Posidoniimonas corsicana: one gene and its partner. The protein of the gene in region 1 binds, or shares a complex with, the protein of each later gene. Links are inferred from orthologs where the notes say so. Each region holds a gene or a part of one and is shown in the gene's direction. Other genes may lie near its edges. The genes, in order: KOR34_RS16265 and accD.

Evidence for each region.
Region 2: the proteins of KOR34_RS16265 (region 1) and accD are in contact, whole or in part, in a solved structure (PDB 8UXZ), measured with the Escherichia coli proteins. The link is inferred for Posidoniimonas corsicana from one-to-one orthologs.

The regions. Positions count from the first base shown.
Region 1 is NZ_SIHJ01000002.1:40,855-46,907, reverse strand. Bases 2,164-4,966 are described here. They hold KOR34_RS16265 (acetyl-CoA carboxylase carboxyltransferase subunit alpha), read left to right. Parts: upstream 2,164-2,986; coding sequence 2,987-3,946; downstream 3,947-4,966. Other genes in these bases: KOR34_RS16255 (M50 family metallopeptidase), read left to right, coding at 4,834-4,966; KOR34_RS16260 (hypothetical protein), read left to right, coding at 4,029-4,844; KOR34_RS16270 (serine/threonine protein kinase), read left to right, coding at 2,164-2,901. In the rest of the region: KOR34_RS16280 (NAD-dependent epimerase/dehydratase family protein), read right to left, coding at 1-1,061; KOR34_RS16275 (hypothetical protein), read right to left, coding at 1,285-1,719; more of KOR34_RS16270, read left to right, coding at 1,987-2,163; more of KOR34_RS16255, read left to right, coding at 4,967-5,412; KOR34_RS16250 (putative zinc-binding metallopeptidase), read right to left, coding at 5,409-6,053. UniProt on the Escherichia coli protein: Component of the acetyl coenzyme A carboxylase (ACC) complex. First, biotin carboxylase catalyzes the carboxylation of biotin on its carrier protein (BCCP) and then the CO(2) group is transferred by the carboxyltransferase to acetyl-CoA to form malonyl-CoA.
Region 2 is NZ_SIHJ01000001.1:3,937,302-3,943,327, forward strand. Bases 1,911-4,686 are described here. They hold accD (acetyl-CoA carboxylase, carboxyltransferase subunit beta), read left to right. Parts: upstream 1,911-2,744; coding sequence 2,745-3,629; downstream 3,630-4,686. Other genes in these bases: rpe (ribulose-phosphate 3-epimerase), read left to right, coding at 1,911-2,047; KOR34_RS15175 (histidine phosphatase family protein), read left to right, coding at 2,071-2,649; rph (ribonuclease PH), read left to right, coding at 3,692-4,423; KOR34_RS15190 (VWA domain-containing protein), read right to left, coding at 4,430-4,686. Outside these bases: KOR34_RS15160 (SLC13 family permease), read right to left, coding at 1-269; SMC-Scp complex subunit ScpB, read left to right, coding at 377-1,024; more of rpe, read left to right, coding at 1,337-1,910; more of KOR34_RS15190, read right to left, coding at 4,687-6,026.

The DNA.
Region 1 (6,053 bases):
CCCAGCTTGTTGACCTCGTACCAGCGGCGCGGGTCCTGCTTCAGGCGGTCGATCATCTGTGGCAGGTCTTCATTGAGTGAGTGCTTCGGACGCCAGCCGAGTGTCTGCTTAGCCTTACTGCAGTCCAACGGGTAGTGGTCGTCGGCCAGATCGACCATCCAGGGCTTAATGAACTGCGAATCGGGGTCCATCCTGTCCTTCACCCAGGCGCCGGCTCTGGCGACTGACTTGGGGATGCGGCAGGTGGTCCAATCGTCGCCGTGGATAAGCTGGCCGAGCCGGTCCTGCAACGCTCCGTAGCTCATCAGGTCGTCTTCGGCGAGCAGCAGCACCTCAAATCCCTCAATGGCCTCCCGCTTCTCGATGGCTTGGACGACGGCGTCCACTACATCGTCGCGGTGGACGAACGGCTGTCCGTGGGACTGATCGCCGGGGTAGAGGTGGCTCTCGATGTCGCGCTCGTAGATACGCTTGGCCTGCTGCGCGATCGGGATCGAGTGGCAGAGCTCGTCGTAGACGCCGGCGATGCGGAGGGCGATGGCGGGGATGTCGCCGCGGTGCTTGCGGATTGCCTCCTCCGCGTCCAGCTTCGACCGCGGGTAGTCCCAGCCGGCGTTGGTGGGGGACTCCTCGGTGATCAGATCGCCGTCAGGGCTCGACTTCATCACCAGCATGCTGCTGCTGAACAAGAACTGCTCGACCTTGAACGTCTGCAGGCCGTCGAGCAGCCGCCGCGTGCCGTCGACGGTGAGTTTGTCGTACAGCGGGCTCGGCTCGCCAGAGAAGTCGTAATAGGCGGCCAGGTGCACCACGCTGGCCAGATGGCCGCCGCTTAGCTTGCGGAGCTCGTCGAGCGCGTCGCCCACCTGAGCGACGTCGGTCAGGTCGCAGTCGATGTAGTGCGCACCGGGCGTGGGGTGCGCGGGCGAGTCGAGGTCGATGCCGACAACCTGGTAGTCGTGCTTGAGGCGGTCGACCAGCGCGGCGCCAATTAGGCCGGTGCTGCCCGTGATGGCGACCGTCGGACGACTCTCAGCGGGGGCGGGGGACGATGGATTCATATCGTGTGATTGCCTTTCTCGCTTGGATGGCGGGGCAACAGTGCGTACAGATCTGCGAAGCCCAGTTGCGGGCCCGTCTCAGTGGCCAGGGGGCAAAAGAGGCGCCGGTTCGGCAGCTGGCGAGAGATTCGGGGCCGCTGACAGATGGCGCGGGCCGCAACGCGGCAAACCGGCCGCCGTGCGGCCAGGCTGATGGGTCTCCGACCGACTGCAGACACCACGGCTACGCCCGGTCGTGGCCGGCGGGCCCGCGGCAGTCGTCGTGGTTGTAGGCCTCGACCTCGAACGGGTTGTCGCGGTACGGGCGGCCGGAGCGGCAGAGCCAGAGCCACAGCGAGCAGCCGACATACGCCGGACCCATCAGCGGCCCCCACCGTTCGAACTGCCGGACGTGCACGTGTTCGTGCTCGCGGGCAATGTCGAGGGCGGCGGGCGTTTGACCGAGGATGGTGTGGCCGAGGGTCATGGCCATCGCGCCGCCGATGCCGGGGACCCGCTCCAGCAGCCAGCGGACGGCGCCGCCGTGGAACTCGATCGCGCCGCGGCGCCGCTGCACGCCGCCTCCGGTCGCCAGCCCGAGCAGCCCGACCACCGCGCCCAGCAGCGTGTAAGGGCTGGCCCAGATTAGCTTTATGGTGCGGGCGAGGAACTGCGGCACGGGGCGTTCGGCCTAGGCGGGCGGGGGCGGTCGGGATAGACTGGTGGGCTACAAATACGGGATGAAAACCGCGTTGGCGGAACGAACCATTGGCGGCCGGCGTTACCGCCGGCCCGCAGCCCCGGCCCGGCCGGGGCGTGAGTTGGCAAACCATGACGGTCCCCCGGCAGAGCCGGGGGCGACGGGCCATCCCCGAGGTTACCCGATCGCAGGCGCTCTCCGGAAGCACGCGGCGGGGCTTGGGGCGGCGGCAAGAAAGGGCGAAGTGTGGCTGCAGCGTCAGAGATGGTCGGCGAGTACCGCCTGTTCTACCTGATCCGGGCGGGCGCGACGTTCGAGATCTGGGCCGTCCGGCACCGCAGCGAGACCGACGCCTACGCCATCAAGCTCTTGAAGAAGGGCTCCAAGTACAGCCGCACCACGGTCGCGGAGCTGAAGCACGAGTACAACGTCGGCAAGGCGCTCGAGCACCCCGCGGTCATCCAGACCTACGACTTCGGCGTCGCGAAGGAGGGCGCCTGGCTGCGGATGGAGCTGTTCAAGGAGCTCAACATCAAGCAGCAGCTGGTCGCCTCCAAGCAGACGCCGGCCCTCAAGACCAAGCTCACCTACCGCATGAAGGAGATCCTCACCAAGTGCGCCGCGGGCATCGCCCACATGCACGACAAGGGGTGGGTGCACCGCGACATCAAGCCGGACAACTTCCTACTCAGCGACGCCACCGAGGTCAAGCTGATCGACTTCACGATCGCGTCCAAGCCGACCGGCGGGCTGGCCAAGCTGCTGGGCGGCAAGGCGAAGATCCAGGGCACCTACAGCTACATGGCGCCGGACCAGATCCGCGGCCAGGGCGTCGACCCGCGGGACGACATCTACAGCTTCGGCTGCATGGTGCACGAGCTGATGTGCGGGGCGCTGCCGTTCACGGCCAACAGCCCCAACGAGCTGATGCAGAAGCACATCAAGAGCAAGCCGCCGTCGCTGGTGGTGGCCGACAAGAACATCAACCCGGACTTCGCGGCCTACGTGCAGAAGATGCTCGCCAAGGACCGCAACGACCGGCCCGCGAACATGAAGGAGGTCCTGATGAAGATCAAGACCGACCGCCTGTTCTACCAGACCCCCGACCCGCCGGCCGAGGGCGCCGAGGCGCAGGCGGCCGAAGAAGAAGATCAGGTGTAAGCGACCCCTCGACCCACCGAGGGACCCTGCCCACAACTAACCGACGACCAACCACCCGGCGGGCGCCGCCCGCGAACGACCAGAAATGCAGCAACTAGAATTCGAGCAGCCGCTCTACGAGCTGGAAGACAACATCCGCGAACTGGACGCGGTCGCCGAGAAGACCGCCGAGCAGCACGAGCGCCTGCGGGCGCTGAAGAAGGAGCTGCTGGAGAAGACCCGCGACCTGTACTCCGACCTCGACCCGTGGGACACGGTCCGCGTGGCGCGGCTGCAGGACCGGCCCAAGTTCACCGACTACGTCGACACGGTGTTCGAGGAGTTCGTCGAGCTGCACGGCGACCGCTTCTTCGGCGACGACCGCGCCCTGCGGACCGGCTTCGCCAAGCTCGACGAGCACAAGGTGATGGTGGTGGGTCACCACAAGGGCAAGACCTTCAAGGAACGCACCGAGTGCTTCTTCGGCTGCGCCCACCCCGAGGGCTACCGCAAGGCGATGCGGAAAATGAAGATGGCCGCCAAGTACGGCATGCCCATCATCTGCATGATCGACACGCCCGGCGCCTACCCCGGCATCGGCGCGGAGGAGCGTGGCCAGGCGCAGGTGATCGCCGAGAGCATGCTTGAGATGGCCCGGCTGCCGACGCCCATCATCTGCGTGGTGATCGGCGAAGGGGGCTCGGGCGGCGCGCTGGGCATCGGCGTGGGCGACCGCGTGGCGATGCTGCAGCACGCGTACTACTCGGTGATCAGCCCCGAGGGCTGCGCCGGCATCCTGTGGAAGAGCCACGACTTCGCCGAGAACGCCGCCCGCGCGCTGCGTCTGACGTCCAAGCACCTGAGCGACCTGGGCGTCATCGACGACGTGATCGAGGAGCCGGTCGGCGGCGCCCACCGCGACCACTACCAGATGGCGTCGCGGCTGAAGATGTACCTCGCCAAGACTCTCCGCGAGCTGGTCGACACCCCGACCGACGAGCTGCTGTCGCAGCGGTACGAGAAGTTCCGCAAGATGGGGCAGTTCCTGGAAGAGGCGTCGGGCTAGCTTCGGCGCGGCGGTGCTGAGTGATCCGAGGTTGGCGCGCAACTACTCTTGCGGGGCAATGCTTGGACCTAGGACGGCCGCCATGAAGCGGAGCACGCTGTGGGTGACGACCTGCCTGGTGGTCGTCTTGGCGATGCTGCTTGCAGCACTTTTTTCACGCTCACTGTCCCAACGCCGGGCGGTGGCGGCATTGCTTGCTGTCGACAAGACTTCGGTGTCATCGGCGATGGAGGGGCCAAGTGATCTGCTGGGCTACCCACACTGGAACCTCTTGCAAGGCTACACCGACGCGATCGACAACATTAGTCTGCGGAGCGACGAGACTGCGGATCTATTCGTCGAGAACCTCAGTGTGTTCGACGACATTTCCATACTGACCATGTGGGCAAACGTGAGCGACCAGAGTGTGCAACGCGTCGCTGAGGCGCTCGTTGCAAGGGGCCAGACGATCGACGGCCTCCTGTGTAGGTCATCCGTCAGCAGTCAGCGCGTGCTGGATGCTGTGCTTTCCGCTCCAAGCAATGCCCTCATGCTTGTCGACGTTGGTTTTGCCGGCCCCGACCTTTCACGTCTACAGGGATGCACCGGACTTCAGTATCTCACGATCGACGGACGCGGCGGTGGTAGCAACAAGTCCGGCTTAAGCGACACGAGCAACTTTGATGAGGAGGCGCTGTCGGCGATACTGCATTGCCCCTCTCTGAACTACCTATCGCTATATCATTTGTCGGTATCAGACGAGCTGGCAAGTGGGCTCGCACAGTCGAATACGATCATGCAGATTCGATTGCAGGAGTGTTCGATTTCGCGCGAGTCGCTCCAGGCACTAAAGAAAGCGATCCCGCGCACGACGAGTTTCGTGCTCGTCAACGGAGTGGAGATCGAGGTTGACGAGTAAACTCGCCATTGCGGCACTAGCGGCGCCGCTGATTGCCTGGGCTTGGCTCGCGATGCTCCTCACCCACGAGCTGGGCCACGTCGTGGCGGTCCCGCTCACCGGCGGCGAGCTGGCCTACGTGAACCTCTACCCGGGGCAGATCCCCAGCACGCTGGCAGGGCCCAACCCCCGGCCGGCGGTGGTGCTGTGGGCGGGGTTCTTGTCGGGATGGCTGCTCCCGCTGCTGGTAGCGGTCGCCGTGAGCCGGTGGCGGAGCATGGCGCCGTTCGCCTGGGGATGGGCGGGGTTCTGCTGGCTGGCCGGCGGCGTCTACCTGGCGTTCGGCGGGCTCGAGCGGTACGCCGACACGGCCCAACTCATCACGCTCGGCTGGCCCGGCTGGCCGCTGGTTCCGCTCGGTCTGGCGGTCGCGGCCGTAGGGTACTGGCGGTGCCGCCGCTCCTGGCCAGAGGTCGTAAAGGCCAGGGCGACCGGGCGCGGGGTTGTCGTTGCCTGGCTGGCGGTAGCCGCGTGGGTGGCCGTGCAGCAGCTGCTCGCCGCGAAGGTGGCGGTTGCCGTCCAGGGCTAGCCGGTCGCCAGCAGCACGGCCTCCGACGGGAACAGCCCGTGCACGAATCGCAGCTTCTCGACCACCGGCGGGCTGACCACCTCGGGCACTAGGTCGGTGAGGCCCATGGTGCGGTTGATCTCGTTCAGCGCGATGCCGGCCTTGAGGTAGCCGGCCAGCAGCTCGTCCAGGTCGGCGCCGCGCCGCACCGACAGCGGCGTCACCTGGTGCTCCAGCGTGTCGAGCACCGCCCGCATGTCGAGGTAGAAGCCCATGGTCTCGGCGAAGTCCTCCCAGGGGTGGCTCGACGCGTACTGGCTGATGAACCGCGCCTGCCAGTCGGCCGGCGGGCCTTCGGCGTAGTAGCGGTCCATCGCCTCGCCGTAGGGCGGGTCTCGGTGGTCGCCGAACAGCTTGATGCAGGCGTCCGGGCGGTCGTTCTCCACCAGCCGCATCCAGAGGAAGTGGCCGACCTCGTGCCGGAAGTGACCGATGACGGTCCGGTGGGGCTCGCCGAACTGCTGCCGCCCCTTCGCACGCACGACCGGGTCGGCCTCCTCCAGGTTAATGGTGATCACGCCGTCCGCGTGGCCGGTGATGATGTGCTTGCCCGGCGTGTCTGCCAGGAAGCGGAACGACAGCGGCGGGTCGGCGGTGAGCTG
Region 2 (6,026 bases), on another replicon or contig:
CCGCCCGGGCGGCCGAGGATGGCGATCTCCAGCCCGATGGCCAGCAGGCTCACGGCGACCGCCGGGATCGCCTCGGTGACCCACAGCCCGGCCGACAGCACCAGGATGAACAATGCCCAGCGGCCGCCGTCGGTGAGGCCCTCGTGCTCGGGCCACACCGCCGCGGCCCAAGCAACCAGAGCGCAGGCGGCCATAGTGGTGATAGTCCACAGGTGCGAGGTCTCGAACAGCCCTAGGATCCGCCGGGCCTGGCGTCGTGTTTGTGGCATCATAATCGCCCATGCTAGCACTACACGATCTTGCCGCTAAGGAGGAAAGTCGCCTAACATCCGAGCCGCTCGGAAGTAGGCGCCGACGCACGAGATAGAGGAGTTCCGTGTCCCCAACCCCACAAACCGAAGCGCCGTCGCCGCTGTCGCTTCAGCGTCTGACCGCGGCGTTCGCGCAGATGCTCGGCGGCGCCTCCGATGCGCCGGACGAGGCGCCCGCGCCGCCGCCCAGCGCGGTCAGCCCGAAGGGCATCATCGAGGCGATCCTGTTTGTCGGCGCGGAGAACGGCCGGCCGCGCACCGCCGAGGAACTCGCGTCCGAGATGCGCGACGTCACGCCCGAGGAGGTCCGCACGGCGGTCGCCGAGCTGAACAACGAGTACCAGCGTGACGCCGCGCCGTACGAGATCGCCGACCGCGCGGAGGGCTTCCGCCTGCAACTGCGCGAGGACCTGCAGCGTGTGCGGGACAAGTTCTACGGGCGGGTGAAGGAGGTCCGGCTCTCGCCCAAGGCGCTGGAGGTGCTGTCGGTGGTGGCGTACCGACAGCCAACCACCGCCGCCGCGGTGGACAAACTGCGGGGCGTGTCGAGCGGGCCGCTGTTGTCGCAACTTGTGCGTCGGGGCCTGCTGCGACGCGAGCTGGCCGGGGAACCGGGCGGGCAGGGTCGGTACTTCACCACCGACAGGTTCCTGCAGTTCTTCCGGCTGGACAGCCTGGAGCAGCTGCCCCGCGCCGCCGAGCTGGACGACTAGCCGCCAGCCACCCATCCACCGCAACGCGAGCACTCAAAACAACTTAGGCCGAGCCCTCCGCCCTTCGCACCCGGCGGATGCGGGTTTGGCGCCAGTGGCGGGGCTTGATGCCCGGGGCGGTTCTTGGCACAAAGGGATGACCCAGGCCGCGACTCGCGGCCCTTTTTTTCGACCCGCGAGAACGCCCCAGCCGGCCCACCGGCGCCCCAACACGACCCTTCTTCGCGCCGCACAGGGGCGCAGCGTGCCGGAGACGGCTTGCCCGCACGCCGCCGCGACCGACCGCCCCCTCGCCCGCCCGCTCTCCAGGTCATGCCCAACTTTCGCAACAGAGAATCCGTCCGCGCCTCGCTGGGCAGCCGCTCGCCGGTGCTGATGCCGTCGCTGCTGGCGTGCGACTTCGCCAACCTCCAGCAGGAAATCCGGGACATCGAGGCCACCGGCGTCCACGGGCTGCACCTGGACGTGATGGACGGGCACTTCGTGCCGAACCTGTCGTTCGGGCTGCCGGTGATCGAGGCCATCCGCGCGGTGACAGACCTGCCGCTGGACGTGCACCTGATGATCGACAACCCGGCGGAGTACGCGGCCCGCTACCGGGACGCCGGCGCCGACTGCATTACGGTCCACGCCGAGGTGCTCGACGACCCGCGGCCGCTGCTCGATGAAATCCGCGAGTCCGGCGCCATGGCCGGCCTGTCGCTGAACCCGCCCACGCCGCTCGAGACGATCCTCCCCGCCCTGCCCCACTGCGACCTGGTGCTCGTGATGAGCGTGATGCCCGGATTCGGCGGGCAGGAGTTCGACCCGGTCGCCCTCGAGAAGCTGAGCCGCCTGCGCGACGACCCAGCCTGCGACGCGTTGCTCGAGGTCGACGGCGGTGTGAACCCGTCGACCATCGCCGACTGCGTGCGGGCGGGGGCCGACCTGCTGGTCGCGGGCACGGCGGTGTTTGGAGCGGACGACTACCAGCAACGCGTTGATTCGCTCAACCAGCTGGCCCGCTCGGGCCGCGACGGCTGAGCCGCCTCCTCAGGAAACCATGAATGCTCCGCATTCTGCTAATCACCCCCGGCGCCACCGAGTACGACCAGCAGGGCCGTGTCCAGGGCAACCTTGATATCCCGCTGTCGGCGGACGGGCGCGAGCAGGTGGCGAAGGTCATCGAACAGCTCGAGGGGTTCGAGCCCGAGGCGATCTACTCCAGCCCCTGCGAGTCCTGCGAGCAGACCGCCAAGCAGGTCGGCGCCGCGCTGGACGTGCGGCCCAAGACGCTGGACAAGCTGGCAAACCTGGACCACGGGCTGTGGCAGGGGATGCTGATCGAGGACGTCAAGACGAAGCAGCCCAAGGTGTTCCGCCAGTGGCGCGAGCAGCCGGAGACTGTCTGCCCGCCGCAGGGCGAGACCGTGCTGGCGGCCAAGAACCGCGTCTCGGAGGTTCTCCGGAAGGTGCTGAAGAAGCACAAGTCGCACGACTCGGTGGTGGTGGTCGCCCCCGAACCACTCGCCAGCGTGGTCCGCCACGTGCTGCGGCACGACGAGCTGACCGACTTCTGGGGCCGGCGGCCCGGCCAGGCAGGCTGGGAGGTGCTGGAGCCGATGGTCCCCCTGAAGGATGCGTAAATCCGCCCCCAGGCGGTCGGCCCCAGGGTCCCCCCGGTGGCATGGTGGCGCCCCGCGGGGATTGGTATGATAGGGGCCTGTCGGGCCTCAAGCCCATGTCCGCGATAGCACGTATTCGGCAGTCGATGCAACGGTCCCCCTCCATGGCGACAGGCGAAACCAACCCAAACGGCCCGCGAGAAAAGCGCGGCGTCCCCAGCGGGTTGTGGATTCGCTGCGGCGATTGCGGCGAGACCATCTTCCGCAAGACTGCCACGGAGCAGATGAATGTCTGCCCGATGTGCGGCCACCACATGTACCTCAGCGCGGCCGACCGCGTCCGGCACATGCTGGACGAGGGCACGTTTGAGGAGTGGGACGCCAACCTTATGCCCACCGACCCGCTGGGCTTCGCCGACAAGAAGCCCTACGCACAGCGGATTGTCGCCGAGCAGAAGCGGACCGGCCTCCGCGACGCGGCGCTCACCGGCGCCGGCATGATCCGCGCCCGCCGCGTGGCCTTCGGGGTCACCGACTCGGCGTTCATCATGGGCAGCATGGGCTCGGTGGTGGGCGAGCGGCTGACGCGGCTCGTTGAGCGGGCCACCGATCAGAACCTGCCCCTGATCATCACCAGCGGCTCGGGCGGAGGGGCCCGGATGCACGAAGGCATCCTGTCGCTGATGCAGATGGCCAAGGTCTCCGCCGCGTTGGCGAGGTACGACCAGGCGGGCGGGCTGTTCATCAGCGTGCTCACCAACCCCACCATGGGCGGCGTCGCCGCCAGCTTCGCATCGCTGGGCGACCTGATCTTCGCCGAGCCGAAGGCGCTGATCGGCTTCGCAGGGCCCCGCACCATCAAGGCGACGCTCCGCACCGAGCTGCCCGAAGGTTTCCAGACCAGCGAGTTCTTGCTGGAACACGGCTACATCGACCGCATCGTCCGCCGCGCGGACATGAAGAGCGAGATTGCCCGCGCGATCGACTACTGCGGCAAGTAGCGGCCGCACGCTTCCGGACGCCGCGGTTCCCTTCGACCGCCGCCACGGCTATGCTGCCCGGCATGAGCCAACGCATCGACGGTCGCCCGGACGACCAACTCCGACCCATCAAGATCGAACGCGGCTTCGCGTCCAACGCGCCCGGCAGCGTGATGATCCACGCCGGGCAGACCATGGTGCTGTGCACCGCCAGCGTCGCGGCCGACGTGCCGCCGTGGCTGGCCGGCCGCGGCAAGGGCTGGGTCACCGCCGAGTACAACATGCTGCCCGGCAGCACCTCACCCCGCAAACCCCGCGACCGCGCCAAAGTCGACGGTCGCACCACCGAGATCCAGCGTCTGATCGGGCGCAGCCTGCGGGCGGTGGTCGACCTCGAGGCGCTCGGCGAACGCTCGATCACCGTCGACTGCGACGTGATCCGCGCAGACGGCGGCACCCGCACCGCGAGCATCACCGGCGCGTTCGTCGCGTTGGTGGACGCGGTCCGGTCGATCGATATCGATCCGCCAGACCCGTCACGCGTGTTTCGCGATAGCGTCGCGGCCGTGAGCGTTGGGTTGGTAGACCGGCGTGTCCGACTGGACCTCAACTACCACGAGGACGCCGCGGCCGAGGTCGATATGAACGTCGTGATGACTGGCGGCGACCGCTTCGTCGAGGTGCAGGGGACCGGTGAAGAGGCTACCTTCTCCGCCACGGAACTGCAGCAGCTGGTGGCCGCCGCGACCGCGGGGGTAGCCCGTCTGACCGAGTTGCAGCGAGAGTCGCTTGGGCCCCATTGGCCCGGCGCCTAGCCCGGCTCAGTTGTTCCCGCCGGCGTCGTCATCGCCGCCAACGTTCACGCCACGCCGACCCAGCAGCAGAGCGGCCGCGTCGCCGTCGTCGTCGCCGTCGTCATTGCCGTCGTCGGCGTCCTGCGAGGCGCCAGCGAAGGTGAACGTGCTGACGTCCGAGATCGACGTGATCGACGGCGCCGGGCGGACGATCACGTAGCGGCGGTCCGCGGTAGCCACGGCGTTGACCGTTAGCTGGGTTCCGTCAGGCAGGACGGTGATCTGCGGCTGGAAGCCGACCGCTCCCCCTCCGCCACCGGCCAACTGCCGGCGCCGGATCCGCTGCAGGTCATCCGGACGCAGAGCGGTCACGCCCGGGTCAGACATCGAGCCGAGCTGCTGAGCAAGAACCGCCCGTCCGACCGCCTCCTGACGATTGATCGCGTTGACCAACTGCTGCTCGTCAACACGCTCGGCGCGACGCCCGTCGGCCAGCTCGAACTTCACCGCCGAGTCGCCCTTGCCGAGCTCCACCTGGCCACGCTGGTGCTTCTCATTGGGGGCGCCGTAGTTGGTGTACACGTCGACCGTCACGACGCCGGCAGTCACGTCACCCCAGACCCGACGGACGACCGCCTGGTAGGCGCCGTTGAAGCCGCGCGGGCAGAGGTAGGTCTCGGAGAAGCCCTTCTGGCCGGGGCCGTCACTGGTGGCGAAGGTGTCGCCCAGCATCACGCCGCCGCCGGGGGTGCGGGGGTTGCTGCTCGAGCAGACCGAGCCGTCCGGCTCCTCGACCAGCAGGTCGACGTCGGCGTCGCCGGTCCACGTGACGCGGATCACGCAGTCACGCTGCATGGCGGCGACCAGGTCGTCGTTGTAGGCGTCGTGCTCGCTGATGCGTCCATCGACCTCAAGCTGCCGGAGCGTTGCGGCCGCTAGGCGGCGGGCCTCGTCCTCGATGCCCTGCTGGTCGCTCGGCCAGGCGCGGCTGAGGATGCCCACCGTGGCCCAGCGGAGGCCGTCGAGGTCGCCGGTGCGTTCGGCGGACTTCATCCCGAGCAGGTAGGCCTCTTTCAGCGTCGGGTCGAGCTTGACCGCCTGCTGCAGAACCTGGATCGCCCGGCTATCGAGCTCAAGCTTGGTCAGGTAGTGAGAGATCAGGATCAGCTCGTCCGCGGAGCTGCTGAAGTCGACGGCGGACATAATGGCCCGCTCGACGTCGTGCGGCGAATTGCCCGCAACCTGCATGGCGATGCCGAGCGCCTCGTACATCCAGGGCTGGGGCTGGCCGTGCCGCAACGCGTTCTGGATGAGAGCAACCACACCGGCGTGGTCTCCGCGCTTCATCAGCTGACGCGATGTCTCACGCACCGCTGCGGGGTCAACCTCACCGGCCTCAAAGTAGTCCGCCCAGAACTGATCGGCCGGGATCGAATCGTCAATCTTGATGGGGCTGGGCTTGGCCGCACGCTTGGCCTTGCGGACAGGCTCGGCCACAACCGCTGGGGCGCTGGCGTTCGTTGGGACAGCGCGCTTAGTGAGGACCAAGTCCTCCGGCACGCTGAAGGCGCCGCCACCGCCGCCGAAGCCGCCACCGCCGCCACCCAGGCCGCCGCCACCACCG